DNA from 4 places in the Nonomuraea sp. NPDC052116 genome. Region 3 is predicted to be linked to each of the others. Evidence: riboswitches for the same ligand, from Rfam matches in the RefSeq annotation. Region 3 holds a riboswitch; each other region holds the start of a gene.
The links. Region 3 has a riboswitch for thiamine pyrophosphate ahead of AB0L65_RS48380 (hypothetical protein). Riboswitches for the same ligand answer to the same signal wherever they lie in the genome.
Positions count from the first base shown of each region.

Region 1 (7,513 bases), on a different contig from region 3:
CCGATGGCCCCGACGCTGCGGGCGACGACCCGGCACAGCGGGCGACAACCTGGGTGGACCGGCACCACGCGGCGACGACCCCTGGACCCAGCACTGCGAGCGACGGGATCGGGCCCGATCCCACGGCGCGGTGACGGAAGGACGGCCAGCGAAACGCGAAGCGACGCACCCAACCCCAGCGCGCCTCCCCACTCGACGTCCGGCCCCGGCGTCCGGCCCCGCCCAGCGCGCCTCCCACCCGGCATTCGGCCCAGGTCCGCACGGCCCCTCCGGCGCCGGTGCGGCGAGAAGGGAGGTCGGCGGAGCCCGGCGCAATGCGTGCGGCGCGAAGATGGGCGACGGGGGCGGCGCAATGTCGTGCGGCGGGTGGGAAGCGTTGGGGTTCTTCGTCGGGCGATCTTGCCGATCGCGCGGGGTCAACGCTTGTGAACCCCCGAAGAGGCCCACGTTGCGCCGTTGCGGCGGCCGGCCACGTGCGGGTCAGCGGGCGTCTTCCTGGAGGTCACCGGCCACGGGCGGCGGGTGGCGCCGCCCGTGCTCCGCCGTAAAGAACGAGCCGTAAAGAGCCGTAAAGAACGACAGGTTTTCAGGCGGAAAGGGGCACCGCGTCGAGGCGTTGGAAGACCTCGCGCGACGCGCTGGAGCGGTTGAAGGTGATGAAGTGGATGCCCGGCGCGCCCTCGTCGAGCAGCCGCCGGCACAGCTCGGCCCCGTGCTCGATGCCCAGCCGCCGCACCGCCGCCGGGTCGTCGGCCACCTCCTCGAAGCGGGCCGCCACCTCCGCCGGGAACGGCGCTCCCGACAGCTGCTCCGAGCGCGCGATCGTGCTCATCTGCGTCACCGGCATGATGCAGGGGATGATCGGCGTGTCACACCCCCTGGCCGCCACCCGGTCGCGCAGCCGCAGGTAGTCGTCCGCGCGGAAGAACATCTGCGTGATCGCGTAGTCGGCCCCCGCCTCGCACTTGCGCACGAAGAACTCGGTGTCGCTCTCGATGGACGGCGAGCGCGGGTGCTTGTACGGGAAGGCGGCGACGCCGACGCAGAAGTCGCCCGCCTGCCTGATCAGCCGCACCAGCTCCTCGGCGTAGAGGACGCCTTCGGGGTGCTGCAACCACTCGGCCGTCGGGTCGCCAGGGGGGTCGCCGCGGACGGCCAGGATGTTGCGCACCCCGGCGTCGGCGAAGCGCCCCACCAGGTGACGCAGCTCGCGGATCGAGTGGTTGACCGCCGTGAAGTGCGCCACGGGCGTGAGCGTCGTGTCGTGGGCGATCCGCTCGACGATGTCGACCGTGCGGTCGCGCGTGGAGCCGCCCGCGCCGTAGGTCACCGACACGAACGTCGGCCGCAGCGACTCCAGCTCCCTGATCGCCTTCCAGAGCTGCCGCTCTCCCTCGTCGGTCTTCGGCGGGAAGAACTCGAAGGAGAACGACCGGCCACCGGCGGCGAGCATGTCGCGGACGGTGGGAACACGATCGGGCAGGATGGAGGGTCGACCAAGCGCCATGTGCCAAGGTTACAGGGACCTCGCCGACTCAAGGTCACGGCCGTGTCACCCCTGCCGCCACAGCCATGTCACCGGCACGAGCGGCACATCACCATCCACGCCACCCCAGATGCCCCTATTGGGACACCTGCACATCCGATCCCCCGCACACGGCCACTAGTCTCAAGGCATGACCACTGACGCCGTTGGCATGAACACCCTCCGCACACAGGTGGAGCGTGCCCTCGGAGAGTTCGTCGAACGACAGCTGCCCGCCCCCGGTGACCCCGAGCTCGAGCCGCTGCGCACGGCCGCCGACGAGTTGCTGGCCGGCGGCAAGCGACTGCGTCCGGCGTTCTGCTACTGGGGCTGGCGCGGCGCGGGCGGCACGGACGTGCCCGCGATCTTCACCGCGGCGGCCTCGCTGGAGCTGCTGCAGGCCAGCGCGCTGGTGCACGACGACGTGATGGACAAGAGCGACCTGCGCAGGGGCATGCCGTCCGCGCACCGCCGGTTCCAGGCGCTGCACGAGAAGTCCGCCTGGTACGGGTCCGCGGAGCAGTTCGGCGAGGGCGCGGCGATCCTGCTGGGCAACCTGCTGCTGATCTGGTCGGGCGAGATGTGGCGCACCAGCGGCCTGCCGCCCGAGTCCCTGGCGGCGGCCCAGCCCGTGCACGACCACATGCGTACGGAGCTGATGTGCGGCCAGTACCTCGACCTGCTGGAGCAGGCCCACGGCGAGAACACGTTCGAGTCGGCGCTGCGGGTGGCGCTGTTCAAGAGCGGCAAATACTCGGTGGAGCAGCCGCTCAGGCTCGGGCTGGTGCTCGCCGGCGGCAAGCTCGCGCCCTGGATGGACGAGCTGTGCACGGGTTACGGCACGCGGGTCGGGATCGCGTTCCAGCTGCGTGACGACATCCTGGGGGTGTTCGGCGACCCGGCGCAGACGGGCAAGCCCGCCGGCGACGACCTGCGGGAGGGCAAGCGGACGATGCTCGTGGCCCGCACGCTGGCGGCCGCGTCCCCGGGTGCGGCGGATACCGTCCGGCAACTGCTGGGGGATCCCGGGCTGGACGAGCACGGGGTGGAGACGCTGCGGCAGATCATCGACGAGACGGGTGCGCTGCAGGAGTGCGAGGACCTGATCGGCGACTATCTGGGGGACGCGCTGTCCGCGCTGGACGAGGCGCCGATCACGGTGGAGGCCCGCGCGGCTCTGACGGAGCTGGCCATCGCCGCCACCTCCCGCAAGACCTGACCTGACCTGTCCTGGGCAGGGGATCGCCACCTTGGGCCCGGCCGCCGACTCGGAGGCGCCCGTGTGGTGGCGGGCGCCTCGTGGGTCACAGGGCCCCGTACGGCCGGGCGGCCTCCTGCGGTCAGGTGGCCGCCGCGGTCAGGGGCTTGCCGGTCAGGGGCTTGCCGGTCAGGCGGAGGACAGGCGCTTGGCGAACTCCGCCGCCGCCGCGCCCGGGTCCTCCGCGTCCGTGATCGCGCGTACGACCACCACGCGGCGCACGCCGTACGACATCACCTCGTCCAGGTTCGCGAGGTCGATGCCGCCGATCCCGAACCACGGCCGCGACGTCTCCAGCGCCGCCGCGTGCCGGAGCAGCGGCGGGCCGGGGGCCGGGCGGCCGGGCTTGGTGGGCGTGGGCCAGATGGGGCCGCAGCAGAAGTAGTCGACGCCCGGCTCCGCTGCCGCGGCGGAAGCCTCGGCCACGGAGTGGGTGGACCGTCCGATGACGATGTCGTCGCCGAGTATCTCTCGCGCGACCGTCACAGGAAGGTCGTCCTGCCCCAGGTGGAGCACGTCGGACCGGGCGGCGTAGGCGACGTCCGCCCGGTCGTTGACGGCCAGCAGTCTGCCGTGCCGGTCGCAGGCGTCGCGGAAGACTTCGAGGAGCGCGAGTTCTTCGCGGGCCTCCAGACCCTTCTCCCGCAGTTGGATGATGTCCACGCCGCCGGCCAGCACCGAGTCGAGGAACTCCGCCAGGTCGCCGCGGTCGCGGCGGCCGTCGGTGCAGAGATAGAGGCGGGCTTCAGAAACCGAGGGCTTGGGCACGCCGCTTGACCTCAGTGTGACGGCCGGCCTTGATCGCCTCGATGGGCGATCCGGGCAGGGACTCGTCAGGGGTGAAGAGCCAGCGCAGCGACTCGACATCGTCGTAGCCGGCGTCCAGCAACACGGTCAGCGTGCCGGGCAGGCCCTTCATCACGTCCTTTCCATCGAGGAACACAGCGGGCACCTGTGGCCCGCCGCCCCCCCGGCGTACGCCGAGCAGCTTGTGGTCCTTGAGGAGTTGCTTGGCCCGCCCGATCGAAAGGTCTAGGCGCGAGGCCACTTCGGGGAGCGTGAGCCACTCGTCGACGAGTTGGTCGGTCTCCCGGTCGATCTGTGCAACAGAAAGCGTCACGAAACCACAACTACCACATGCCGTGCTTGCTCAAACAACACAATCCCGTAGAGAGACTTCTGGATCTACCAGGCGTTCCGCGTCGAGACGGTGTCCCGCGCCGATGATTCTGCGCCCCTGTACGAGGTCTCGCGGCCGGTCCACGGCGAGCACCGCGGCGAGGGCGTCGTCGGCCGTGAGCCAGACGGCCGACCACTTGCCCTCCGGCTCGCCCCGGTAGATCAGGCGCTCGCCTGCCAAATGATGACCGGCGTATTGCACCATGTGCCCGAACTGTTCCGACCAGAAGTACGGAACGGGATCGTACGCGACGTCCTCGCCCAGCAGGCTCGCGGCGGCCACCTCGGGGGCGTTGAGCGCGGTGTCCCAGTGCTCGACCCTGAGCCTGGTCTGCCAGCGGCGCGACCACCAGGCGGCGCAGTCGCCGACGGCGACCGTGTTCGGGAGGGAGGCGCGCAGGTGCTCGTCCACGACGACGCCGTTGTGGAGGTCGATGTCGGCGCCGGTGAGCCATTCGACGGCCGGGCGCACGCCGATGCCCGTGACCACCACGTGGGCGTCCACGAACTCGCCGCCCACCAGCCGCACGCCGCCCTCGTCCACGGAGTCGACCATGGTGTCGAGCCGCAGGTCGATGCCGTCGTACCAGCGCTCGGTGCGGGCCCCGATCTCGGCGCCGACGGCCGTCGCGAGCGGCGCCGGGCCGGCCTCGATCACGGTCACCGCGCACCCGGCGCGGCGGGCGGCGGTGGCCACCTCCGCGCCGATCCAGCCGGCGCCGATGATCGAGACACGGGCGCCGGGGACGAGCATGGCCCTGAGCTCGTGAGCGTCGTCGAGCGTGCGCAGCACGTGTTGCGGGCCGTCGCCGGGCAGCCTGATCGGCTCGGCGCCGGTGGCGATGACCAGCCCGTCGTAGCCGAGCTCGCCCTCGGTGGTCTCCACGACCCCCTCGCGCAGCGCCTTGGCGCTGACCCCCGGCTGGAACACCACGTCGAGCGAGGCCAGGTCGGTGTCGACGTAGCTGGTGTCGGCGTCGCCGAACAGCACGGCCTTGGACAGGGGTGGACGGTCGTAGGGGCGATGCCGTTCCTCGCCGACCAGCGTGATCCGCCCGCCGAACCCCTGTGCGCGCAGCGCCTCCACGGTGCGCACTCCGGCCAGACCCGCTCCCACCACCACGACTTCGTTCACGTTCATGACCCTAACGTGGGCCGGTGTCCGGGCGTCGCAGCGAGGCCGTAGGCTGGGGGCGTAAGACGCGCGGGAGTCCGGCCGTGACCGGGCTGAGAGGAAGGCTGCCATCGGGCCTTCGACCGCAAGACACCTGATCCGGATCATGCCGGCGAAGGGAGCGCGGATGGATGTGATCGTGGGCGGCGGGGTCGTCGGTCTCTCGCTGGCCTGGCGGCTGGCCCGCGAAGGGCGGCCCGTCACCCTGGTGGACCCGGCCCCCGCCTCGGGGGCCTCGCACGCGGCGGCGGGGATGCTGGCGCCGGTCAGCGAGGTCACCTACACGGAGGTGCCGCTGCTGCGGCTCGGTGTGGCGTCGCTGCGCCGCTGGCCCGCCTTCGCCGCCGAGCTGGCCGCCGACGCGGGGCTGGCCGGCCCCGAGGCCCTGGACCTGCGCTCCGAGGGGACGCTCGACGTGGCGTTCGGGGCGGACGACCTGGCCGCGCTGGACGAGCTGGCCGCGTACCTGGAGAAGCTGGAGCTGCCCGTCCGGCGGCTGACCGGGCGCGAGTGCCGCCGCCTGGAGCCCATGCTGGCCCCCTCGGTGCGGGGCGGGCTGCTGGCCGTCGGCGACTCCTGGGTGGACCCGCGCCGCGTGACGGCGGCGCTGCTCGCCGCGCTCGACCGGCGGGGAGTCCAGCTCGTACGGGCGCGCGTCGGCGAGCTGCTGTGCGACGGCGGCCGGGTCACAGGGGTACGCCTGGAGCCGCCCGGCGGCGACGACCGGCGAGCCGAGCTGCGGGCGGAGCGGGTGATCCTGGCGGCCGGGGCGTGGAGCGCCGGGCTGGCCGAGGTGCCGGTCCGGCCGGTCAAGGGGCAGATCATGCGGTTGCGTTCGCCGCAGCCGCTGCTCACCCGGTGCGTCCGCGGCACCGTGCTCGGCACACCGGTCTACCTCGTCCCCCGGGGCGACGGCGAGCTGGTGGTCGGGGCCACACAGGAGGAGATGGGCTTCGACACCAGGGTGACCGCGGGCGGGCTCTACGAGCTGCTGCGCGACGCCAGGGAGCTGGTGCCGGGCATCACGGAGCTGGAGGTCTCCGACGTGGTGGCCGGGCTGCGGCCGGGCACGCCGGACAACCTGCCGCTCATCGGCCCCAGCGGCACCCCGGGGCTGGCGCTGGCCACCGGCCATCACCGGGGCGGCGTGCTCCTGGCGCCGCTCACGGCGGACATTTTGCTGGGCGAGGAGGGCGAGCTCGCGGCCATGTGCTCGCCCGGGAGATTTCGGGATATTTCATGATTGTGATGATCAACGGGGCCTCGCACGAGGTGGCCGACGGCACGACCGTGGCGCAGGCCGTACGCACATTGACCACGGCCACCACCGGAGTGGCCGTGGCCGTCAACGACGAGGTGGTCACGCGGAGCTCGTGGGAGACGACGGCGCTCAGCGACCGTGACCGGGTGGAGGTTCTGACGGCGGTGCAAGGTGGATGATCTGATCATCGCCGGGGAGAGCTTCTCCTCCCGGCTCATCATGGGCACCGGCGGCGCGCCCTCGCTCGACGTGCTCGACCAGGCGCTGGCCGCGTCCGGCACCGAGCTGACCACGGTGGCGATCCGGCGGCTCGACCCGAACGCCCGCGGCTCGGTCCTGGATGTGCTGCGCAAGCGGGACATCAAGGTGCTCCCCAACACCGCGGGCTGCTTCACGGCGGGCGAGGCCGTGCTGACGGCGCGGCTGGCCAGGGAGGCCCTCGGCACCAACTGGATCAAGGTCGAGGTCATCTCCGACGAGCGGACCCTGCTGCCCGACCCGATCGAGACGTTCGACGCGGCCGAGCGGCTGGTGGCCGACGGGTTCGTGGTGCTGCCGTACATCGGGGACGACCCCGCGCTGGCGCGGCGGCTGGAGCAGGCGGGCTGCTCGGCCGTCATGCCGCTGGGCGGGCCGATCGGCTCGGGGCTCGGCATCCGCAACCCGCACAGCATCGAGCTGATCGTGGAGGCCGTGTCCGTGCCGGTGGTGCTCGACGCGGGCATCGGCACGGCCAGCGACGCCGCGCTGGCGATGGAGCTGGGCTGCGCCGCCGTGATGCTGGCCACGGCGGTCACCAGGGCGCAGCGGCCCGATCTCATGGCGGTCGCCATGAAGCAGGCCGTGGAGGCGGGACGGCTGGCGCGGCTGGCGGGCCGCATCCCGCGCAGGCGCTACGCCGAGGCCTCCTCACCGATGACTCCCTGACCGGAGCGCCGACGACCTCCTCCCCCGGATGCCGACGACTCCCCGGCCCGGATGCCGACGACGCCCCGGCCCGGGTGCCGGTGACTCGCCGACCCGAGTGCCGGTGACTCGCCGACCCGAGTGACGCGTGAGGAGCTGGGACGTTCCAACGGGAACGTCTCAGCATCGGTTTCGGGCGGTGAGGCCCTC
Region 1 covers NZ_JBFAWA010000016.1:130,109-137,621, reverse strand. The annotation lists gene metF (methylenetetrahydrofolate reductase [NAD(P)H]) at 587-1,507, opposite strand; gene AB0L65_RS29225 (polyprenyl synthetase family protein) at 1,677-2,744, shown strand; gene thiE (thiamine phosphate synthase) at 2,913-3,551, opposite strand; gene AB0L65_RS29215 (Rv2175c family DNA-binding protein) at 3,529-3,903, opposite strand; gene AB0L65_RS29210 (FAD-dependent oxidoreductase) at 3,934-5,103, opposite strand; TPP riboswitch at 5,157-5,274, shown strand; gene thiO (glycine oxidase ThiO) at 5,264-6,379, shown strand; gene thiS (sulfur carrier protein ThiS) at 6,376-6,576, shown strand; gene AB0L65_RS29195 (thiazole synthase) at 6,569-7,324, shown strand.
Region 1: it holds a riboswitch for thiamine pyrophosphate, as region 3 does, so the genes downstream of both, thiO (glycine oxidase ThiO) here and AB0L65_RS48380 (hypothetical protein) in region 3, are expected to answer to the same signal.

Region 2 (6,226 bases), on a different contig from region 3:
ACGCTTCACCAACGGACGCCCTCGCACGGCGCCCAGCTCAGGAGAACGCGCGGTCATGGTGGTTGAACAGCCCGTATTCAGTGTTCTTGGGCCGCTGCAGGCCCGGGTCCCGGCAGGGCCCCTACGCATCGCGGGCAGGAAGCCCAGGCTCCTGCTCGCCTCGCTGTTGCTGGAGGCCAACGAGGTGGTCAGCTCGGAGGCGCTCGTCGAGGTGCTGTGGCCCCGGACGCAGCCGTCCTCGGCCGTGGCCAACCTGCGCACGTACGTGAGCACGCTGCGCTCGGCCGGCGTCCAGATCGAGGCCCGGCCCTCCGGTTACGTGATGCAGCTCGACACGGGGCGGCTGGACGCCCTGGAGTTCGAGGACCTGGTGGCCAGGGCGCGGGCGGCGGGGCGTACCGAGGAGGCGGCGGAGCACTTACGCCGGGCGCTGGCGTTGTGGCGCGGCACCCCGCTCGGCGACCTGCCCGCCAGCCCGCTGTGGGACGGGCGGCTGCGCGCGCTCACCCAGGCCCGGCTGGCCGCGTTCGAGGAGCTGGTGGCGCTGAAGCTGGCGCGCGGCGAGCACGCCGCCGCGATCGACGACCTGCGCGACCTGATCGGCGAGCACCCCTACCGCGAGGACCTGTGGCAGCAGCTGATCCTCGCCCTGCACCACAGCGGCCGGCGGGCCGAGGCCCTGAACGCCTACGCCACGATCAGGCGGCAGCTCGTGGACGAGCTGGGCATCGAGCCGGGGCAGGAGTTACGTGACGTGCACGCGTCCGTGCTGGCGGGCGACGCCCCGCCCGCGCCCGTCGCGGCGGCGCCCCACCAGCTCCCCGCGGACGTGCCGGACTTCACCGGCAGGGCGCGGGACGTCGCGGCCGTGACGCGCGCCCTGTCCCCCGAGGCCCACCGGCCGGACGGGCCGCCCGCGATCGCCGTGGTGACCGGACCTCCGGGTGTGGGCAAGTCCGCGCTGGCCGTGCACTGCGCCCACGCGTTACGGGCGGGCTACCCCGCCGGCCAGCTCTACCTGTGCCTGGGCGGCACCGAGGCCGAACCCGCCGACCCGCTCACCCTCCTGGCCGAGGCGCTGCGCGCGCTGGGCGTCGCGGAGCCGGCGCTGCCGCCGACCGTGCGCGAGCGGGCCTCGCTCTACCGCTCCCTGCTGTCCGAGCGCCCGATGCTCGTCCTCCTCGACGACGCCGCCGACACCGCCCAGGTACGCGCCCTGCTCCCCGGCAGCGGCAGCGCGGTGCTCGTCACGAGCCGCCGGCGGATCGCCGAGCTCCCCGGCGCGCTCCAGCTCGAACTCGACGTGCTGCCGCCCGCGGAGGCCGAGCAGCTCCTGGGCCGGATCGTCGGCCCCGAACGGGTGGCCGAGGAGCGCGAGGCAGCCCAGGCGATCGTGCGCTCCTGCGGCCACTTACCGCTGGCCGTCCGCGTGGCCGGGGCCCGGCTGTCCGGACGGCCCGGCTGGTCGCTGGGGGTGCTGCGGCAGCGGCTGGAGGACGAGGCCGGCCGCCTCGACGAGTTACGCGCCGGCGACCTGGAGGTACGCGGCTCGTTCGAGCTCAGCTACCGGCGGCTGTCCGACGACGCCGCCCTGGCCTTCCGCGCGATCGGCCTGCTCGGCGAGCAGTCCGTGCCCGGCTGGGTGGCCGACGCCGTGCTCGACCGGCCCAGGGCCGACGCCGTCGTGGACACCCTGGTGGACGCGAACCTCCTGCGGCTGGCCGGCACCGACCACGTCGGCCAGCCCCGCTACCGACTCCACGACCTGATCCGCTGCGCCGCCAAGGAGAAGGCGGGCGGCGACACCGAGCGGCACGCGCTGGCCCGGGTGCTCGGCGGCTGGCTGACCGCCGCCGAGCACGCCTCCCTGCGGCTGCCCACCACTCTCTTCGGGCTGACGTCCGACCTCGCGCCCCGCTGGAGCCTGGAGCGGGAGACCCTCGGCCGCCTGACCGCCCAGCCGCTGTCGTGGTTCGACGCCGAGCGGGAGTCCCTGGTCGAGGCCGTACAGCTCGCCGCCGGCGCGGGCCTGGCCCAGTCCGCATGGGGGCTGGCCGCCACCCTGGTCCCGTACTTCGATCTGCACTGCCTGCTGGACGAGTGGCAGCTGACGCACCGCCTCGCCCTCGACAGCGCCCGCGCGGCCGGCGACCGCCTCGGGGAGGCCGCCATGCTGCGCGGCCTGGCCCAGGTCTGCCTCTACCAGGACCGGTACGCCGAGGCCGAGGACATGTTCAAGCGGGCCCGCGTCATCTTCCACGAGCTGGGCGACACGCGGAGCGAGGCCATCTCGATCTGCGGGCTGGCGGCGGTCAGCCAGTTCTCCAACCGGCATCTCAAGGCGCTCGCGTCCTTCCGGCAGGCGCTGGCCATGTTCCTGGCCATCGGCGACCGCAGCGGCGAGGCGTACGCGCGGCAGGCCATCGGGCGCGTCTACCTGTCGCTGCGGGACCTGCAGCAGGCGTCCCGGTGGCTGGGGGACGCGCTGCGGCTGGCCGAGGAGCTCGGCGACGCCCACCGCGAGGGCTGCGTGTCGATGCAGCTCGGCCGCATGTACGACCTGTTCGCCCAGTCGGACCGGGCCATGCGCTACCAGGGGCACGCGCTGGGCATCTTCGAGGCGCTCGGCGACCGCCACTGCGGCGCGTACGCGATGCGGAACCTGGGCGGGCTCCAGGTGGCCAGGGGCGACCGTTCGGACGGCTCCGACCAGTTGAAGCGCTCCCTGGTGATCTTCCAGCAACTGGGGGATCGCAGCGGGGAGGCGGACACGTACCAGACGCTCGGCGAGCTGTACCGCTCGTCCGGCCGCACCGCGCTGGCCACCGATTACCTGCACCAGGCCCGTGAGCTGCGCAGGGAGCTCAGCGAGTCGTTCGCGTGAGCTGCGGCCGGAGCCACTGTCCCGTGGGCCAGGTCTCCAGGCGCCAGGCGCTGTCCCAGAACATCCACTCGTACTCGGTGGCCCGGCAGAACGCCTCGTCCATCGCCCGGCGCGTCTCGGGGTCGGCGCTCTCGGCCAGCCGGTCGGTGATGGCCTTGGCCTGCTCCACCGAGGCGGCGAAGGCGGGGTCGGAGTAGGTGCCGATCCAGGTCCGGTACGGGTGGTCGGCCGCGCCCGCCGTACGTTCGAGCAGTGCCGCGCCGACGTCCTGGTAGACCCAGAAGCACGGCAGCACGGCGGCGGCGAGCACGGGCAACGGGGCGGCCAGGGCCGTGGCCTGGAGGTAGGAGGAGTAGGCCAGGCAGGTCGGCGAGGTGGCGACGGCCGCCGTCTCGCCGGCCGTCAGCCCGAACTCCTCGAGGTAGCCGGTGTGCAGGGCCCGCTCGACGACGAGCGCCGTGTGCGCGCTCTGCGCGAAGAACGCGGCGTCGGCCGGGGAGCCCGCGCGGGCCGAGGCGGTCGCGAGGACCTTGGCGTAGGCCACCAGGTAGCGGCCGTCCTGGACCAGGTAGAACGCGAACCGCTCGCGGTCGAGGGTGCCGTCGCCGAGCGCGACGTTGAACGGGTGGTCGTGGATCGCCTCGAGCAGCGTGGCCGTGCGCGTCCAGATTTTCTCACAGAAGGTCACCGATGACGTCCCTTCGCTAGTGCGAACTAGATCAGGTTCGACGGGTGTGATCTCAGCCCGGCAGCCCGGGCACCCCGCGTCACGGCCAACGCTAGCAGAGGCCCGGCCCGGTCGTGTCAGGCGGGGATCAGCTCGTGCAGCGTGCCAGGGGTGTAGACCCGCGCCCCCTCCGGGAGGCGCTGACGCGGTTGCCCTCCACCTGGTTGAAGCCGGGGTGGCCCTTCAGGTAGAGGTGCAGCCACTTCACCAGCCAGCCGCCGTCGGCGCCGCGCAGGAAGACGCTGAGCAGCGCCGCGTCGAGCTGGCGGGCGGCGGTCTCCCCCCAGCCGGACCCGGATCCGGCGGGCGCGGCGCCGATGGGGACGCGCAGCCGCCGGGCGATGACGAGGCTTTCCAGAGTGTCCACGAACGGCACCATATAGCCGGGACACGCCCGATCGCGGGGGGTTTCCGCGCCCGCGCCGAGGGTGCGGCCGGTCAGAGGTGAGGGGCCGCTTCGCGCATGCCGTCCGGGCGCAGCACGCCCGCCAGCGCCAGCGCGACCAGGACCCCGGCACCGCCCGCCACCGCGATCGCGGGCCCGGGCGCGATCACCTCTCCGAGCGCCCCGACCAGCGCCGCCCCGGCCGCCTGCCCCGTCATCAGCCCGGACGACTGCAGCCCGAACGCCTGCCCCCGCACCTCCTCGGGCACCGACTCCACGAACCGCAGCTGCAACCCCAGCTGGTACGACAGCCCCGCGGTCGCCACCGCGGCCAGCACGGCGGCCCACGCCATCCCCGGCCCGAGCGCGAACCCCACCCACGGCACGCCGAGCAGCACCGCCAGCGGAAACGACAGCCGCTCCCGCAGCCCCGGCGCGGCGAACCTGCCCACCGCGAACTCCCCCACCGCCATCCCGCCGGCCGCCGCCGCGAGCACCACCCCGGCCTGCCCCTGCCCGCCCAGATAGGGCACGACCATGGCCTCGGCCCCGGCCAGGAACACGCACGGCAGCCACCCCGCCAGCAGCAGCCCGCGCACCCGCCCGTCGGCCAGCAGCCGCCGGTTGACCCGCAGCGTCTGGCGTACCGTGCCCGCTCCCACCGTGCCCGCTCGCGCCGTGCCCCGGGCGGGCCGGTACGGCAGTCCGGCCCGCAGCACCACGGCGGCCACCGCGGCCAGGCCCGCGGTGGTGGCCAGCGCCCCCGAGGGCCCGGCGACGGCCAGGAACGCGCCCCCGGCCGCCAGCCCGGCGATCTGCGCGCTCGCGGAGGCCACGTTCAGGACCGACCGCCCGAGCACGAACGCGTCGCCGGGCAGCACGTCGGGCAGCATCGCCGCCCGCGCGGCGAAGAAGACCGGCGTGAACAGCCCCGTGACCAGCACCAGCGCCAGCATCGCCCAGACCGGCAGCCGCGCGTAGGCCAGCAGCAGGCACGTCACCGCCCGGACCACCTCGCCGGTCACCATCAGCGCCCGCGGCGGCAGCCGGTCGGCCAGCGAGAGCAGCAACAGCCCGCCCACGATGAACGGCAGCCAGCCGGCCATGTACGCGGCGGCCGACAGGCCGGCCGAGCCGGTCCGCGCATAGACCAGCACGGACAGGGCCAGCATCTTGATCGAGTCCCCGCCGACCAGCAGCGCGAAGCTGCCGAACAGGACCCGGAACTCCTTGACGGCGAACACCTCGCCGAACGTCGCGCCATTCACGTCCACGATGGTGCGGACCGGACCGGCGAACTGGCGACTCTTTCGGATATAACCGAAAGGTGCCCGTAAGAATCGAGGTCACCCCGCAGGACCTGGTGGCGACCAGGTTCGCGATCTCGCCGCTGATCGAGACCATGCACGCGCAGTGGGTGCTGGCGGGCCGGCTGGAGGCGGGCGTGCACGGCCGGTGGGCCGCGCGGTGGCGGGGCACGTACCGGGAACTCGAACGCGTCCACCCCGTGCTGCGGGCCGCGGACGCGATCAGCGGCAACCGGCGCGGCACGAACGTCGCCTTCATCGCCCCGCCGCCGACGGCGGTGGACGTGCCGTTCGAGGCGGAGCTGGCCGCCATGCGCAGGACGCCGCTGGAGCAGGCGCACGCGGAGATCGCCCGGGCGCTCGCCGGGCGGCCGGTGGCGGACGGGGTCAGGGAGCTGCTGGCGGGACCGCGGGTGGTGGAGCGGTTCGCCGACGCGTACGAGGCGCTCTGGACGGAGGTCGTCTCCCACGAGTGGCCGCGCTTCCGCGCGATCCTGCAGCGCGACGTCGCCCATCGGGCGGGACGGCTGGCGGCCTACGGCTGGGCGGCGGCGCTGGAGGACCTCAGCCCGCAGGTCCACTGGCGGCCCCGGGGGCAGATCGAGGTCGAGCTGACCAGCCTCCACGGGCTGCGCCGGCTCGGCGGCAAGGGGCTGCTCTTCCTGCCGTCGGCGTTCACGACCGCCGTCGGCGCCTATCTGGAGGACGCCTGGCCGTACGCGATGATCTACCCCGCGAGGGGCGCCGCGGCCGTGCCCGCCGTGGCCGACGCCGACCTGTCGGCCCTGATCGGCCGCAGCCGCGCCCGCATCCTCGCCGAGCTGGCCGAGCCCGCCACCACCACCCAGCTCGCGGCCCTGCTCGGGCAGAGCCTGGGCACCACGGGCGGCCATCTGGCGGCGCTGCGCAGGACGGGCCTGATC
Region 2 covers NZ_JBFAWA010000064.1:325-6,550, forward strand. The annotation lists gene AB0L65_RS59925 (BTAD domain-containing putative transcriptional regulator) at 56-2,884, shown strand; gene tenA (thiaminase II) at 2,865-3,572, opposite strand; TPP riboswitch at 3,564-3,659, opposite strand; gene AB0L65_RS59935 (hypothetical protein) at 3,700-3,978, opposite strand; gene AB0L65_RS59940 (MFS transporter) at 4,050-5,264, opposite strand; gene AB0L65_RS59945 (DUF5937 family protein) at 5,324-6,226, shown strand, end outside.
Region 2: it holds a riboswitch for thiamine pyrophosphate, as region 3 does, so the genes downstream of both, tenA (thiaminase II) here and AB0L65_RS48380 (hypothetical protein) in region 3, are expected to answer to the same signal.

Region 3 (7,513 bases):
AGAGGGAGTACGAGCCCGGCGAACGGTCCCAGCAACATCACCGCGATCTCGGCTGCCCCACCGGACAGGCCGTAGACCAGGAAGCGGCGGATGTTGGCGTAGACGCGGCGGCCCTCCTCGACGGCCGCGACGACGGTGTCCAGGTTGTCATCGGCGAGTACGAGGTCGGCTGCCTGGCGAGCGACCTGGGTGCCGCGTTCGCCCATGGCGACACCTATGTCGGCGCGTCGTAGCGCGGGACCGTCGTTGACGCCGTCACCGGTCATCGCCAGAGCCTCACCGTGCGCGCGCAGGTCCTCGATGATGTCGAGCTTCTGTCCGGGCGTGGCACGGGCGTACACGCTGACCTTCGCATGATCGGTCGTCCCAGGATCGCGGAGATCCACGACGGGATCACCGGCATTGATGATGCCGAGATCGGTGGCGATGGCCCGGGCGGTCCCCGGATGATCACCGGTGATGAGGAGCGGCCTGATGCCGGCCTGCTTGCAGGCGATGATCGCGGTGGCCGCGGCCGGGCGTGGCGGATCCAGAATCGCGACCAGCCCGAGCAACGACAACCCGCTCTCCGGCGCGGTTTCCGGAACGGCGGGCAGATCGCGGCTCGCGACCGCCAGGACTCGATAACCGTCCCTGGCCAGTTGCTCGGCGCGTTCGGCGGCGCGGGCCAGAAGCCACTGGGCGCAGGCACCGGGGCACGCCAGGCGGCCTCATCGGCAGCACCTGACGGCCCTCACGTCGCGGTGGTGCCACGGCCGGCCACATCGAGAACACACCTTGCTCTGATCCCGCCAGGAACCTCAGCCGCACTTCCCGGTGGCACGGTGGCAAAAGCGGACTCTACCGATGTCGGCATCCCGGCCCTGGCCAGAGGGACGCATGCTCTATGCGATCAAAGACAAAGGCTGAACGGTCCTGCCCCAGCTCGCCCGAGAGGGAGCGGAGGCGTCAGGGCGCCGCCCCGCCTCGACAATGGGGCCCGCACCGAGCCGTCCGCGCCGACCAGATCGGGCCGAACGGGCCGGGGTTAAAGGTCTTTCGCCCCTGAGGGGATCAGCCGGCGGGAGGGAGGATGGACATTGCCCGCGAGGCGGGCGAGGGAGTCACTCGCTCCGCGGGCCTGACAGGTTTGTGTCTTGAGACCCTCATGAGGAGCCCGGATGGAGCTCGTCAAGGAGACCTCCCATCGATTCCGCATCGACAGGCATGGGGCCATGCGAGTGCCCGGAATCGTGTTCACCTCCCGCGCACTGCTGCCTGAAGACGAGGCACTCCAGCAGGTGATCAACGTGGCTACCCTGCCGGAGATCGTCGGCGCCTCGTACGGGATGCCCGATCTCCACTGGGGGTACGGCTTCCCGATCGGCGGCGTGGCGGCCACCGACGTGGCAGCGGGTGGTGTCGTCTCGCCTGGTGGGGTCGGCTTCGACATCTCCTGCGGGGTGCGGCTGCTGGCCGCGGACGTGGACAGTGAAGGGCTGCGCCGCGACCGGCTGATGGATCTCCTCGACGTCACAATCCCGCGGGGCCCGAGCAGGCACGCGGTCTGGCAGTCGCCCGGCCGTGCCCGGCTCGAGAACATCCTGTACGGCGGCGCCCGCTACGCCGTCGAGCAGGGCCACGGCGTCCCCCGCGATCTGGAGCGCTGCGAGGACCGCGGAGCGGTCGCCGACGCCGATGCCTCTCACGTGAGCACGCGGGCCATGGAACGCGGCCAGGGTCAGGTGGGCAGCCTGGGCTCGGGCAACCACTTCCTGGAAGTGCAGGCGGTCGACCAGGTCTACGACGAGAAGGCGGCAGCCGCCTTCGGGCTGCGCGCCGGCCAGGTGTGCGTGATGATCCACTGCGGATCGCGCGGGCTCGGGCACCAGATATGCACCGACCACGTCCGCGCGATGGAGGTGGCCATGCCCCGATATGGCATCAAGGTTCCGGATCGGCAGCTCGCCTGCGCGCCGGTCGGCTCGCCCGAGGGCCGGGCGTACCTGGGGGCGATGGCCGCTGCCGCCAACTATGGCCGGGCCAACCGTCAGCTGCTCGGCCAGGCGGTGAGGCGCGCGTTCGCCGAGGTCACAGGCGCAGAACTGGAGTTGGTGTACGACGTCTCGCACAATCTCGCCAAGATCGAGAAGCACGACGGCAGGCTGCTGTGTGTGCACCGCAAGGGCGCCACCCTCGCCCTGCCGCCCGGCCATCCAGATCTGCCCGCCGACCTGGCGGCCGACCTGGCGGCCGTCGGGCAGCCGGTGCTGATACCCGGGACCATGGGCACGGCGTCGTACGTGCTGGTCGGCGTCTCCGGCGGCGAGGCGTTCCATTCCACCTGCCACGGCGCGGGCCGTACCCAGAGCCGCCACCGGGCGGCGCGCTCCATCAGCGGCCGTGAACTGCGCGACCGGCTCGAGGCCGGCGGCATCGCCGTGCGTGGCTCCACCTGGCGCGGCCTGGCCGAGGAGACCCCGGCCGCGTACAAGGACGTCGACGAGGTGGTGACCACCGCCGAGTGCGCGGGATTGTGCCGCAGGGTGGCCAGGCTGGTGCCGCTGGGCGTGGTCAAGGGGTGAGAGATGACCCGCGGGCATCGTACGCTGCCGCACACGGCCGACACCCGCATCCAGGCCTGGGCTCCGACGGTCATGGAGTGCATCGCCGAGGCGATCCTCGCCATGGGCGACAGCTTCCTGGACATGGCAGGTGGGGTCGCGTGCGCCGAGCAGCGCGTGCGCCTCGCGCCGGGCAGCCCGGAAGATCGGCTCGTCGCCGCGCTCGATGAGGTGATCTACCGGATGGACACCACCGGTCAGGTGCCCATCCGCGCCACGCCGGAGGAGGACGGGCTGCTGCTGGCGACGGCGGAGGTCGAGACGATGGCGCAGACCGGGGCGGTTCCCAAGGCGGTCACCCTGCACCGGCTGGCTTTCGAGCAGCGCGGGGACCAATGGATGTGCACGGTCACCCTTGACGTGTGACCGCCGGCCGGCGCTCGGGTCCTGCCTCCGGAGTCGGCATGCCGAATGTGGGAAGAGCGTCCTTGAGGGGAGAGGACCAACGGAGGTGCATGATGAAGGCTGTCGTTGGAGACAAGCTGGTCATCGAGGGCCGTCACGAGAGTGATCCGCGCCGGATCGGCGTCATCACCGAGGTGGAGCACACGGACGGCTCGCCGCCCTACATGGTGCACTGGTTCGACTCAGAGCACGACACCCTGGTGTTCCCAGGACCCGATGCGAGGGTCGAGCACGTGAACGCATGAGACACCCAAAGAGTTCGTCGAACGATTTTTTACATCTTCCGGCGGCCCGCCTGCCCATGCTCGGACCAGCACGGGTAGGGGCAGATGAGAGCGCTTCGTACCCTGTTGGGGAGGCGAGCGATGGATATAGGCGAAACCGGAGTGAAAGCCCGGGACGTGATGCACGAGGGAGTCCAGTGCATCGGCGAACACGAGAGTTTGCGCGTCGCCTCGCAGATGATGTGCGATCTCAGCGTCGGCGCGCTGCCCATCTGCGGGGACGACGACCGGCTCAAGGGCATCATCACTGACCGGGACATCGTGGTCCAGTGCTGCGCACACGGCGGGGACATCGACGAGACCACCGCCGGGGAGCTGGCTCGTGGGCTGGTATGGGTGGACGCCGATGCCAGCATCGAGGAGGCGCTGTTCAAGATGGAGCAGAACCACGTCAAGCGCCTGCCCGTGATCGAAAGTCACCGCCTTGCCGGCATCATCAGCGAGGCCGATCTCGCGAAAGAACTGCCCGACAACAAGCTTGCCGAGTTCGTTCATCGCGTTTACGCACTCGACTGACACGCCGGCCTGATACCCCGCTGCCAGCGGGACGGCCAGCCGTGCACTGGCCGATGCCGTCGCCGAGGCCCAGGGCAACGCCGGCGCGGAGCTTCAGAATGGCTTCGGCTCCAGCAAGGCCCCAGCGGGCGCCGGTGATGTCGAGGCGGTCGGCGATGAGGTGGCGACGTGCTTGTGTGACTGGGCCGAAATCGGCCTCGGTCGGCACGAGGGTCGCGTGCTTCCTGCCTGTGATGGCCGGCAGCCCGTGCTGTGCCGCGCGGTCGGCCGGCAGATCGGTCGCGGTCAGCGAAGGCCGCCGCTTTCCTGGGTTGCGATGAAGTCGAGCACCGCCCGCGAGAAGACTTCCGGGTACTGGAACAGTGAGCCGTGGCCCGAGTCGGGGTAGATGATGAGCTGTGCGTTGGTGATCTTCTGGGCCATCAGGAACGAGTTCGGCGTCGGGACCATCGCGTCCCGGACGCCGCTGACGATGAGCGTGGGCTGCTTGATGTTGTGCAGTTCGCCCAGTGTCGAGCCCTTGCCGGCCCACCAGTCGTTGACCGCCTTGCGGAGCGCGACCCCGGCCTCGTCGGTGACGTCGGCTCGCTCGGGTCGCTCAGGCGTGTAGATGCGCCCCAGGTAGTTCGCGGTGGCGGCCTTGCCGGTTTCGGAACTGCTGAACCACATCGCCTCGTACGTCTCCTGCGGGCTGCGGGCCATCTTGGTCCACTCCTCGACCTCGGGGCTCTGGAGCACCGCTCCTTCGCCGGCGCCTGCGCCCGTGCCGACAAGGATCAGGTAGCGCACGAGGTCCGGCCGCGTGAGCGTCAGGCGTTCCGCGATGTAGCCACCCATCAAGAATCCCAGCAGGTCCGCCTGGGAGATGCCGAGCTCTTCAATGAGGCGAATCGCCGTGCCGGCCATCTCCGCGATATCAGCCCCGACCTTGCCGTCGGAGAATCCGACGCCCGCGTTGTCGAAGACGATGACGTGGCGTTGGGCGGCGAGTCGCTCGATGACCACGGGATCCCAGTCATCGATGCTGCCGACGAAACGACTGAACAGGACGAGCGGCACGCCGGTGCGGTCCCCGAACTCCCGGTACGCGAGGCGCGTGCCTTCGACCTCAACATACTGGATGGGAGTATTTGCATAAAGTGTGGACATGTCAGGCCTTCCAGGAGCACGCGACGCACCCCTGACGCCACGTTGACAAGCCGATCGCCATCTGACTGGTACCGATTCCACGGATCGCCATTTCCAGGTGATTCAGCTCATGGTGACATTTTCAATCTCGATCCCGATCGACCAACTCTCCGAAGCGGAATTATCCGGATTCCTCCGATGGACTCGCCGTCGAGTCGGGAACATGATTCCGTGAAAATCCTTGTGTTCGCCGACGTACTGAGCAACGGCAACGCCGACATTCACATCCACGTTGTAGTCGAGGCGTCGGAGCATACCGTTTTCAGCGAAGTAGTAGGTCTGCTCCGAACTGTGCGAGGCAATGCTGTCGGGGTACTTGACGTGCAGCCGCCGCCACGTCTCACCGCTCTCCTCCCACCGCGCCCCCTCGCGCGACTCCATCCCCGGATATGTGAAGAGGAATGGCGTGGTCAGGTAGTTCCACATGGCGTACCCGAGGAAGTAGCCCACCTGAAGGGACTCCCACGGCGATGTCAGGTCGTACCCGCCGTAAGTGGAGCGGATTCCGGTCCGGCTCTCCAGGGTGCCGCCGTCCTCCGCTACCAGCGAGACCCGGTCCTCACTGCGATCGAAGATCATATCCTGGTCTGGGGCCGCCCAAGGAGAGAACCGTATCCACTCCTGACGCGTCTCGGCGGTGAGCTTCGCATGAAAAGGCTCATCCGAGAACCCTCTGACTTTCCAGAAGGGGCCGTGGAATTGCGCATCAACGCTCAGTTCACCGATCTGCGACCAGCGCTCCAAACCACCGTGGGCCGTGAGGACATGATTCAGCAGGTCGTTCATCCCATCCCCGCATGGATTACGACGTCTCGTTAATCAGCGGCCGGGGAAAATCAGCATGCCGCAGATCTACGAGGGCATACAGCATGATTCTCCGCCGCTCTTGGGCCGGCATAACCTACCCCTCTGCGCCTGCCGTAAACCCCATCTACGCAGCTCAAGCCGCATGTGAGTACTCGGAGGGGACGGGCTTCCGTGGAAATCCCATCGCGGCGCTGTGCGAGACTTCCAGGGGGTGATCCGCTCAGCCATGCTCGGCACGGTCAGCCACGGTGTCCTGCGCTACACATCCTGCCCGGTCGCCGTCGTACGGCCACGTGTCCGAGCCGACTGAACACGTTCGGGGGCCGTCGCTTTGCTTGATGGACCCGCTGGTGAGAGTTCCCCGGGCTGCACACGACAAAGACCTGTGAGGCGCTCTCCCTTCGCCGGTATGGTCCGGATCAGGTGGCTAGGGGTCGCCGGTCGGTCTTTCGGCTTTCCGACCTCTCAGCCCTTCCATTGATCCTCCTTCGAGGCTCTCAGGTCGGACTCCCTCGCTCGTCTCACAGGCCTAAAACTAACCTCCCGCCGTCCGGTTCGTCTCGCCAGGGACGAAAGTCCTTCTCTTTGAGGACCAATGGCCCTGGCACCGCGGCCCAAGCTCGGGTCGGCCGGGAACGCCTCAGGGACGGTAAGGCACCCGCCGATCTGGGCTTTCTGGAGAGGACTTCCACGTCGTTCTCTCCGATCTCGAGCGGGATCGCCGTACGTCAGCGCGTTCTTCGGATCGGTCAGCCATGCCCTCGTCCAGTACGCCAAGGGCCTGATCTTCGGCTCTCGCTGTACGCCGTGTGAGATGTAACGGGCTACCCATCAGGTTTGCGGCGGCGCCACCGCGCGCACGCCTCCGCCCAGGAGGCGTCCCACGCCGCGTACCGCCCTCTGTCGAGCAACCCTCTGAAGGCCCGGAAGGCCAACGACAGTGCAGCCGCCGATCCCACGACGACCAGGAAGGCCGCGACCGTGGCGCCCGTCAGCGTTTCCGCGTGGCTCGTCGGAGAAGTGGTCAACTCGCCGCGACCGTCGATCCACACCTTTACCGACGTGCCCGCTCTGGTGCCCGCGGGCACGGCCACCTCGCCCGTCTTCCAGTGACCGGACGGAGCCATCCACCGCGCGGGAGCGTGTGATCCCGGCTCCGCGCCATCCTCGCCACCTCCGGCAGGAAGGGTGTACGGCGCGTCCCGGGCCAGAGTCGCCGTCACCGACTGGCGGATGCCCTGGCCGGCTCGCTCGGCCTGCAGGCCTCTCTCATAGACCGACCGCCCCACGACGACGGCCGGCCAGACGCTGAACAGCAGCAGAATCAACGTGACGGCCACACCTGCCGCTTCCAGCCGATCGGAACGACGACGCAGCGGATTCCGTCCCAGCCAGTACCGGCGCACTCGAAGCATCACCCACTGACTCGCGCGCCTCATCACGCACCTCCCCCTATCCTTCAGCCTCCGGCGGAGGCAACGGTTCACGACAGGGGCATATGACCCGACCTCAGCGGGCCCTTGGACCTCCTGTTCACAAGGGAGATCTGGCCTCGGCTCACCGAAGGCGGACGACTCCGGATGAACGGCCAGCCTTGAGGCTCTTTGCCGTGGTTTTGCCACGCTTCGGGCAGAGGGCCCGTACGACGTCCTCAACGGCTAGCCCCGTTTTCCGCACGTGAGGTTGTTTGAAGATCGCCAGGTTGCTGTG
Region 3 covers NZ_JBFAWA010000036.1:141,032-148,544, forward strand. The annotation lists gene AB0L65_RS48350 (HAD-IC family P-type ATPase) at 1-560, opposite strand, end outside; gene AB0L65_RS48355 (RtcB family protein) at 1,161-2,564, shown strand; gene AB0L65_RS48360 (archease) at 2,568-2,969, shown strand; gene AB0L65_RS48365 (DUF1918 domain-containing protein) at 3,059-3,253, shown strand; gene AB0L65_RS48370 (CBS domain-containing protein) at 3,374-3,808, shown strand; gene AB0L65_RS48375 (alpha/beta hydrolase) at 4,094-4,957, opposite strand; gene AB0L65_RS48380 (hypothetical protein) at 5,060-5,782, opposite strand; TPP riboswitch at 6,183-6,327, opposite strand; gene AB0L65_RS48385 (hypothetical protein) at 6,628-7,143, opposite strand.

Region 4 (7,513 bases), on a different contig from region 3:
CTGCCGCCGAGGCCAGGTGACGGCCTGCGCGCCGGGGGCGCGCCGGCCCACCAGGTCCCGTCCGCGCCCCCTGGCGGGCCGGGCGCGGCCACGCACAAGCTGCCTACGGCCCCGCAGTACCCCGAGCCGGGGTCAGGCGCCGCCTCTCCCGGCTCCGCCCCGGACGAGCCGCCCCAGGGTCGTTCGCGCGTGTACGGCCGGGCCCGCTCCGGCAACAGCCCGGCCCAGCCGCTGCGGTCGAGGCGCGGCCCCTCGGACCCGTCGAAGCCCCGCAGGCGGGTGTCCGGAAAGACGATCCTGAAGATCGTCGCCGGGCTCCTGGTCGTGCTGCTGGTGGCGGGCGTGGGCATGCTCTTCTGGATCAACTCCAGGATCGCCGGCATCGACGGCGTGCTCGACAACTATCCGGGCCGTCCCGCCGACACCCCCGGCACCAACTGGCTGCTCGTCGGCTCCGACAGCCGCAAGGGCCTGTCGGCCGCCGAGCGCAAGAAGCTCGCCACGGGCCGGGCGACCGGCGGGAACCGTACGGACTCGATGATGCTGCTGCACATCCCCGAGGGCGGCGACAAGCCGACGCTGGTCAGCCTCCCGCGCGACCTGGCCGTCGACGTCCCGGGCAAGAGGCGCGACAAGCTCAACGCCGCCTACAACGGCGGGCCGCAGCTGCTGGTCCGCACCGTGGAGTCGGTCACGGGCGTGTACATCGACCACTACATGGAGATCGGGTTTGCCGGGTTCGTCGGCATCGTGGACGCCATCGGAGGCGTCGAGATCAACGTACGGGCCGCCGTGGACGACCCGAAGGCCGGCCTCAAGCTGAAGAAGGGCACGCAGGTGCTCAACGGCGCCCAGGCCCTGGGGTACGTACGGACCCGCAAGGGCGGCGCGCTGCCCGACTTCGAGCGGACCAAGCGGCAGCGGCAGTTCCTGGGCGCGGTCGTGAAGAAGGCGGCCAGCCCCGGAGTGCTGATCAACCCGTTCACGTCGATCCCGCTGGCGATGAGCGCCACCGACGCGGTCTCGGTCGACGGCGACACGGGCGCCTTCGACCTGCTGTCGCTGGGGCTGGCGATGGGCGACAGCCCGGTGACGACGGTGGTCCCGTTCGGCGGCACCGAGCGGCTCGCGGACGGCGGCGAGGCGATCAAGTCGGACCGGCCCAAGGCGCTGGCCCTCTTCAACGCCCTGAAGGAGGACAAGCCGGTGCCGAAGGACGTCATCGACACCGGCAACTAGCGCGGCTCACCCGGAGGTGGAGGTCGTCGCGGCGACGGTCGCCGCGGTGATCGTCGTGATCATGACCGCGTTGATGGCGGCGATGGTCTGGGCGACCGCGTCGGCCGTCCAGGCGCCCTCCGCGATCTCCTTGACGCGCTGCCTGCTCGCCCCGGGGAAGGCCTTGCGGTCGAGCTTGGCCGCGTGCGCGATGGCGATCAGGACGGCCGTGCGGGCGTCGGGGTCGGCGCCCGCCAGCGCACTGGTCACCCGGTCCCTGACCGCGGCCTCCACATCGGGGTCGGCTTCAGGCCAGCGCGTCGTGGGGAAGATGCCCAGCACCTTGCCGCGCTGCTCGGTCAGCACGCCCGACTCCGCCAGCCTGGTGAGCAGGCGCCCGCGCAGCCTGGCCGACTGCAGCCGCTGGACCCACCAGGCGGGCTTGCGCTCCTTGCCCTCCTCGGCGATGCGGGCCAGCGTGGCGTCCAGCTCGGAGTCGCCGAGCGGGGACGGGTCCATGACCGTCACCTTCTTGTCCGACAGCTCCAGCCGGCCGTTGACGGCCAGCTCGGCGAGGAGCGCGCCGGCGAGGGCCGGGTCGAGCTGGGTCCCGGCGACGAGCGGCGTGCCCTTCTCGTCGTTGTAGGCGATCAGGAGGAGCTCTTCGGCGATCGTCACAGTCATGCTTCGACACTAACCTCCCAGCCATGACTATCTCGGAGACGTTGCACGCCGTCGGCCGCCCGCTGCTCCGGGCTCAGCTCGAGCACCCGACCGTGGCCGGCATCGCGCGTGGCGACCTGCCCGAGGCGGTGTTCAGGTCGTGGCTGGAGCAGGACTACCTGTTCCTGCTCGACTACGTACGGGTGTTCGCGCGGCTGGCCTGGCAGGCGCCCGACGGGCATCTGGGTGATCTGGTGGACCTGGCGCACACCACGTACCACGACGAGTTGAGCCTGCACAGGTCGTTGTCGGCCGAGTTCGGCGCGGATCTGGAGGGGGCGGTGAAGGGGCCGGCGTGCGCGGCGTACACGGCGTTCCTGCTGGAGTCGGCGGCGTCGTACGGGGAGGGGCTGGCGGCGCTATATCCGTGTATGTGGGGATATTCGAGTCTCGGGCAGATATTGGCGGAAATTTCCCCTGCTGAGTCGAGATATCGGGCGTGGGTGGACACGTACGCGGATCCGGCGTTCGCGGCGCTCACCGCGCGGATCGCGCAGATGATCGACGAGGCCGCGCCGGACCCGGCGCGGGCCGAGGAGCTGTTCGCCGAGGGGATGGCGCACGAGCTGGCCTTCTGGAGCGTGCCGTAGCCGTCCACAGGCTGTGGACGGCCGGACGCGCACGTACCCTGGGGACATGCCGGAACTTCCCGAAGTGGAGTCGCTCACCCATTTCCTGCGCGAACGGGCCGTGGGCCGCACGGTCCTGGGGATCGACGTGGTGGCCTTCCAGGCGCTCAAGACGTTCGACCCGCCGGCGACCGCGCTCGGCGGGCTGACCATCACCGGGGTGTCGAGGCACGGCAAGTTCCTCGACCTCGACTGCGACGGCCTCCACCTGGTCATCCACCTGGCCCGGGCGGGGTGGCTGCGCTGGCGCGACGACCTGTCGGGCGCGAAGCCCGTACGTCCCGGCAAGGGCCCGCTCGCGGTACGGGTCCGGCTGGCGCCCGACGAGGAGGGGCTGGCGCCCGGGTTCGAGCTGACGGAGGCCGGGACGCAGAAGCGCTTGGCCGTCTACGTCACCAAGAACCCGGACGGCGTCCCCGGCATCGCCGCACTCGGCCCCGACCCCCTCGACGGGTCCTTCACCGTCGAGGCGCTCAAGCGCATCGTGGGCGGCAACCGCACCCAGATCAAGGGGCTGCTGCGCGACCAGAAGATCATCGCCGGCATCGGGAACGCCTACTCGGACGAGGTGCTGCACGCGGCCAAGATGTCCCCGTTCAAGATCGCGGCCACGCTGACGGACGCGCAGATCGCCGACCTGCACGAGGCCATCATCACCACCCTGGGGGAGGCGGTGGAGCGGGCGCACGGGCTGGCGGCCAAGGACCTCAAGGCGGAGAAGAAGTCGGGACTGCGGGTCCACAACCGGACCGGGCAGCCGTGCGACGTCTGCGGCGACACGATCCGCGAGGTGTCCTTCGCGGACTCCTCGCTGCAGTACTGCCCCACCTGCCAGACCGGCGGCAAGCCCCTGGCCGACCGCCGGCTGTCCCGCCTTCTCAAGTGAGCTCGACGGAAGAAGGCACTGTGGAACCGCTCGACGACTACGACGTGCGCCAGTGGGACACGCGCGAGGACTGCGAGGTGCGTCAGATCCTCGACCGCATCGCCGACAAGTGGTCGCTGCTCGTGATCGCCCTGCTCGACTGCCAGAGCCTGCGCTTCACCCAGCTCCGCCGCGAGATCGACGGCGTCAGCCAGCGCATGCTCAGCGTGACCCTGCGCCAGCTGGAGCGCGACGGCCTGGTCAGCCGCACGGTCCATCCCGTCGTGCCGCCCAGGGTGGACTACGCGCTCACGCCGCTCGGCCGTACGCTGCACGAGACCATCAAGTCGCTGGTCACCTGGACGGAGACGCACCAGGAGGAGATCGCCGCGGCGCGTGCGGCCTACGACGCCAGGCGCGAGATGATGGAGTCATGACCGTTCCTGAGATCGAGGCCAGTGCCGTTCCGGCAGACGCTTACCTGCTCGACGTCCGTGAGCAGGACGAATGGGTCGCGGGGCACGCCCCGGAGGCCGTGCACATCCCCATGACCCAGATTCAGGGGCGGGTCGACGAGGTGCCCGGCGACCGCACGGTCTACGTCGTCTGCCGGGTGGGCGGCCGGTCCCTGCAGGTCGCGGCCTGGCTCAACCAGCTCGGGCGCGACGCCGTCAACGTCGGCGGCGGCATGCAGTCGTGGGAGTTCGCGAGCCGCCCGATGGTCAGCGAGACCGGGCAGCAGCCGTTCGTGGCGTAAAAAGGCCCCACTGTGGCGGTTTCGTCGTTGCTGAGGCATGATGAGGGCGCCAACTGCAGATTGTCGCGGGAGCTCGGGGTGCGCCGGGCTGAGAGGGCAGCCATAGATCCGCTGCCGACCGCCTGAACCTGTCCGGGTAATGCCGGCGTAGGGAGTGTGCGATGACGCATGTCGTCGACGAAGTTCCGCTGACTCTTGAAGGCAGGCCGCCGAAGACCCTGGGCGTGCTCGATCAGGGCGCGCTCTGGGCGAATCTCGGAGTCAGCCTCCTGGGCTTCTCCGGCGCGTTGCTCCTGCTCAACCCCCTGTCCGACGCTCCCCTCAGCCTGACCGCCGCGCTCCTGGCGACCGTGGTCGGCAGCCTGATCGGCACCGCCATGGTGGGCCTGTCCGCCGTCCCCGGCACCCAGACGGGGCAGCCCGCGATGGTGCTGCTGCGGGGCCTGTTCGGGGCGCGGATCTCGTACGTCCCCACGGTGCTGAACATCGTCCAGATGCTCGGCTGGGCCGCGTTCGAGCTGTGGGTGATCGCCAAGGCGGCCAGCGCGATCTTCGGCGCCGTGCCGTACCAGGTGTGGGTGATCGCGGCGGGGTTGCTGACCACCGCGCTCACGATCTGGCCGCTCGGGTCCGTCAGGCTGCTGCGGCGGTACGTCACCATCGGCGTGATCGTGTCGATGGTGTGGTTCGCCTGGTTCTTCCTCACCAGGGCGCCCGCGCACACCGGCGGGTCCTGGACGGCCTTCGCACCCGCCGTGGACTACGTGATCGCGCTGTCGGTGTCGTGGGTGCCGATGGCGGCCGACTTCGCCCGGCACTCCAGGTCGAGCAGGGCCGCGTTCACCGGCGTCGTCGGCGGCTATACGCTGGCTCAGGTCGCCTGCCTGGGCCTGGGCGTGTTCGCGGTGGCCATGGCGGGGGCCGACAAGGTGGCGGCCGACGGGACGTCGGTGTTCGGCGCGTTCGTGGCGGTGCCGCTGGGCGCGCTGTTCTTCGCGATCCTGGTGCTGCGGGAGACCGACCAGTCGTTCGCCAACGTCTACTCCACCACGGTCTCGCTGCAGAACCTCATGCCGCGGGTGGACCGGCGCGTCTTCTCCATCGCCATCGGCGTGCTGAGCGTCGCGATCGCCCTGGTCGTGGACGTCAACTCGTACGGGGCGTTCCTCGGGGTGATCGGGGCGGTGTTCGTGCCGATGTTCGCGGTGCTGGCCGTGGACTACTTCGTGCTCGGCGGCTCGCGGAGCTGGAACACCGCGGAGAACGCGCCCTCGCGCTGGTCGAGGCTGGTGCCGTGGGCGCTTGGCTTCGTGGCGTACTGGCTGACGACCTCCGCGCCCACGCTCGAGCCATGGGACGGCTTCTGGCAGGGGGTCCGCGACGCCATCGGCTTCACCCGGCAGCCGTGGATGAACGGGGCGCTCGGCGCGGCCGTGGTCGCCGTGCTGGTCACCCTGCTGATCAGCTGGTCGACACGCGCCTTTCGACGTTGAGCAGGTGTTGCTTGGCGGCCGCGCCGCCCGCGTAGTCGCCGAGCGCGCCGTCCTCACGCACCACCCGGTGGCACGGCACGATCACGCACACGGGGTTGGAGGCCAGCGCGTTGCCGATCGCCCGCAGCGCGCGCGGCCTGCCGATGCTCGCGCCGATCTCCTCCAGCGTCGTGGTGGTGCCGTATCGGACCGCCATCGTCTTCTGCAGCACCGTGCGGGCGAAGGACGTCGCCAGCGCCAGGTCGACGGGCGTGGTGAACGCGCGCAGGCGGCCGGAGAAGTAGGCGTCCAGCTCCCTGCGCACCGGGTCGAGCCGGCGCGGATCCGGCCCGATGAACCTGCCCACGTGCCTCGTGAGCAGCTCGTACACGGCGTTTTCCGGCTCGAAGCTGCACGCCGCGATGCCCTTGCCGGTGACCGCGAGCATCAGCCTGCCGACGGCCCCGTCATAGGGGCCGAACGCGATGTCGGGAGGCGCATCACCTCGATAGGTGCTGGAGGTCACGCGCAACAGGGCATCGAGATCGTTGCTCGACATGCCGCCAGCCTCCCGCCGCCGAGAATCACCGTGACCGCAGCGTATCGGACGGATCGCCCGACGCACTCACCACGCCACGTGCACTATGGAGGAGTGGGGGACGAATGGGCCGGTAGTGACGACGAAATAGCTCGCGCTGCCCTCGCCGGTTCGCCCAACGCCGTCGTGGTCGTCGACCGTGATCAGAGCGTACTGGTCTGGAACGAGGCGGCCGAACGGCTGTTCGGGTGGACGGCGGAGGAGATGCTCGGGCGCCGGGCGCCGATCGTGCCGGGCGAGCTGACCGCCGAGCACAACGCCGTGCTCGAACGCGTACGCACCGGCGGCCAGGTCTCGGTCCGCACCAAGCGCCTACGCGACGACGGGACCGTGCTCGACGTGCGCGTCGACATCAGCGCGCTGCGCCTGGGCAGCTCCGTGGCCGGGTACGTCTGCGTGCACCACCTCGCGCGGGCCGACCAGGTGGCCAAGGACCGCATGGCGCGCCGGGCCAGGCTGGTGCGCCGGCTCACCGACGTGGTCGGCGACATCAACTCCGAGCTGGAGCTGTCGGCCGTGCTCGACCGGATCTCGGCCAGCCTCACGGAGCTCACCGGGGCGGACGCGGGCGGGTTCGTGCTGATCGAGGGTGAACGGTTACGGCTGGTCAGCACGTACCAGCTGCCGGAGGCCATCAGGGGCACCACCACGGACCTGCGCACGAGCCTCGTCGACAAGCTCTTACGCACCGGCAAGACCGTCATGCTGGAGTCGAACGGGCTCCAGGACCTGGTCTGGGCCCGGCTGAAGGGGCTGCACACGATCGCACTGGGCCTTGCCGCCGTCGGAGGGCGCCCGTACGGGGCCTTGTACGCGCTGTTCGCCCAGAGCACACCCGGACACCTCGAACTGGAGCTGCTGGAGCTCCTGGCCGGTCACGCGGGCATCGCCGTCGGCAACGCGGTGGCCTACCAGGAGGCGGTGCGGCAGCGGGCGCACGAGCAGGCCGTCTTCGACGCCAGCGCCGACGGCATCGCCGTGCTCGACGGATCGGGACGGGTCGTCCGGTGGAACCCGGCCGCCGCCGAGCTCACCGCGTTCCCGGCCGAGGCCGTCATCGGCGGGCCGCCGCCGTTCCCGCTGCCCAAGCCGGGCGAGAAGGTCACGTTCCAGATGGAGACCGGGCGGTGGCTGGACGTGGTGAGCGCGCAGATCGAGGAGACCGGCGAGGTGGTCATCGACTTCCGCGACGTGACCACGGCCAAGGAGCTCGAGGAGGCCAAGGACCTGTTCCTGGCCACGACCAGCCAC
Region 4 covers NZ_JBFAWA010000043.1:68,397-75,909, reverse strand. The annotation lists gene AB0L65_RS52785 (LCP family protein) at 1-1,239, shown strand, start outside; gene AB0L65_RS52780 (GPP34 family phosphoprotein) at 1,246-1,902, opposite strand; gene AB0L65_RS52775 (TenA family protein) at 1,926-2,531, shown strand; gene AB0L65_RS52770 (DNA-formamidopyrimidine glycosylase family protein) at 2,578-3,456, shown strand; gene AB0L65_RS52765 (helix-turn-helix domain-containing protein) at 3,477-3,872, shown strand; gene AB0L65_RS52760 (rhodanese-like domain-containing protein) at 3,869-4,192, shown strand; TPP riboswitch at 4,248-4,363, shown strand; gene AB0L65_RS52755 (cytosine permease) at 4,354-5,685, shown strand; gene AB0L65_RS52750 (methylated-DNA--[protein]-cysteine S-methyltransferase) at 5,654-6,223, opposite strand; gene AB0L65_RS52745 (PAS domain-containing sensor histidine kinase) at 6,317-7,513, shown strand, end outside.
Region 4: it holds a riboswitch for thiamine pyrophosphate, as region 3 does, so the genes downstream of both, AB0L65_RS52755 (cytosine permease) here and AB0L65_RS48380 (hypothetical protein) in region 3, are expected to answer to the same signal.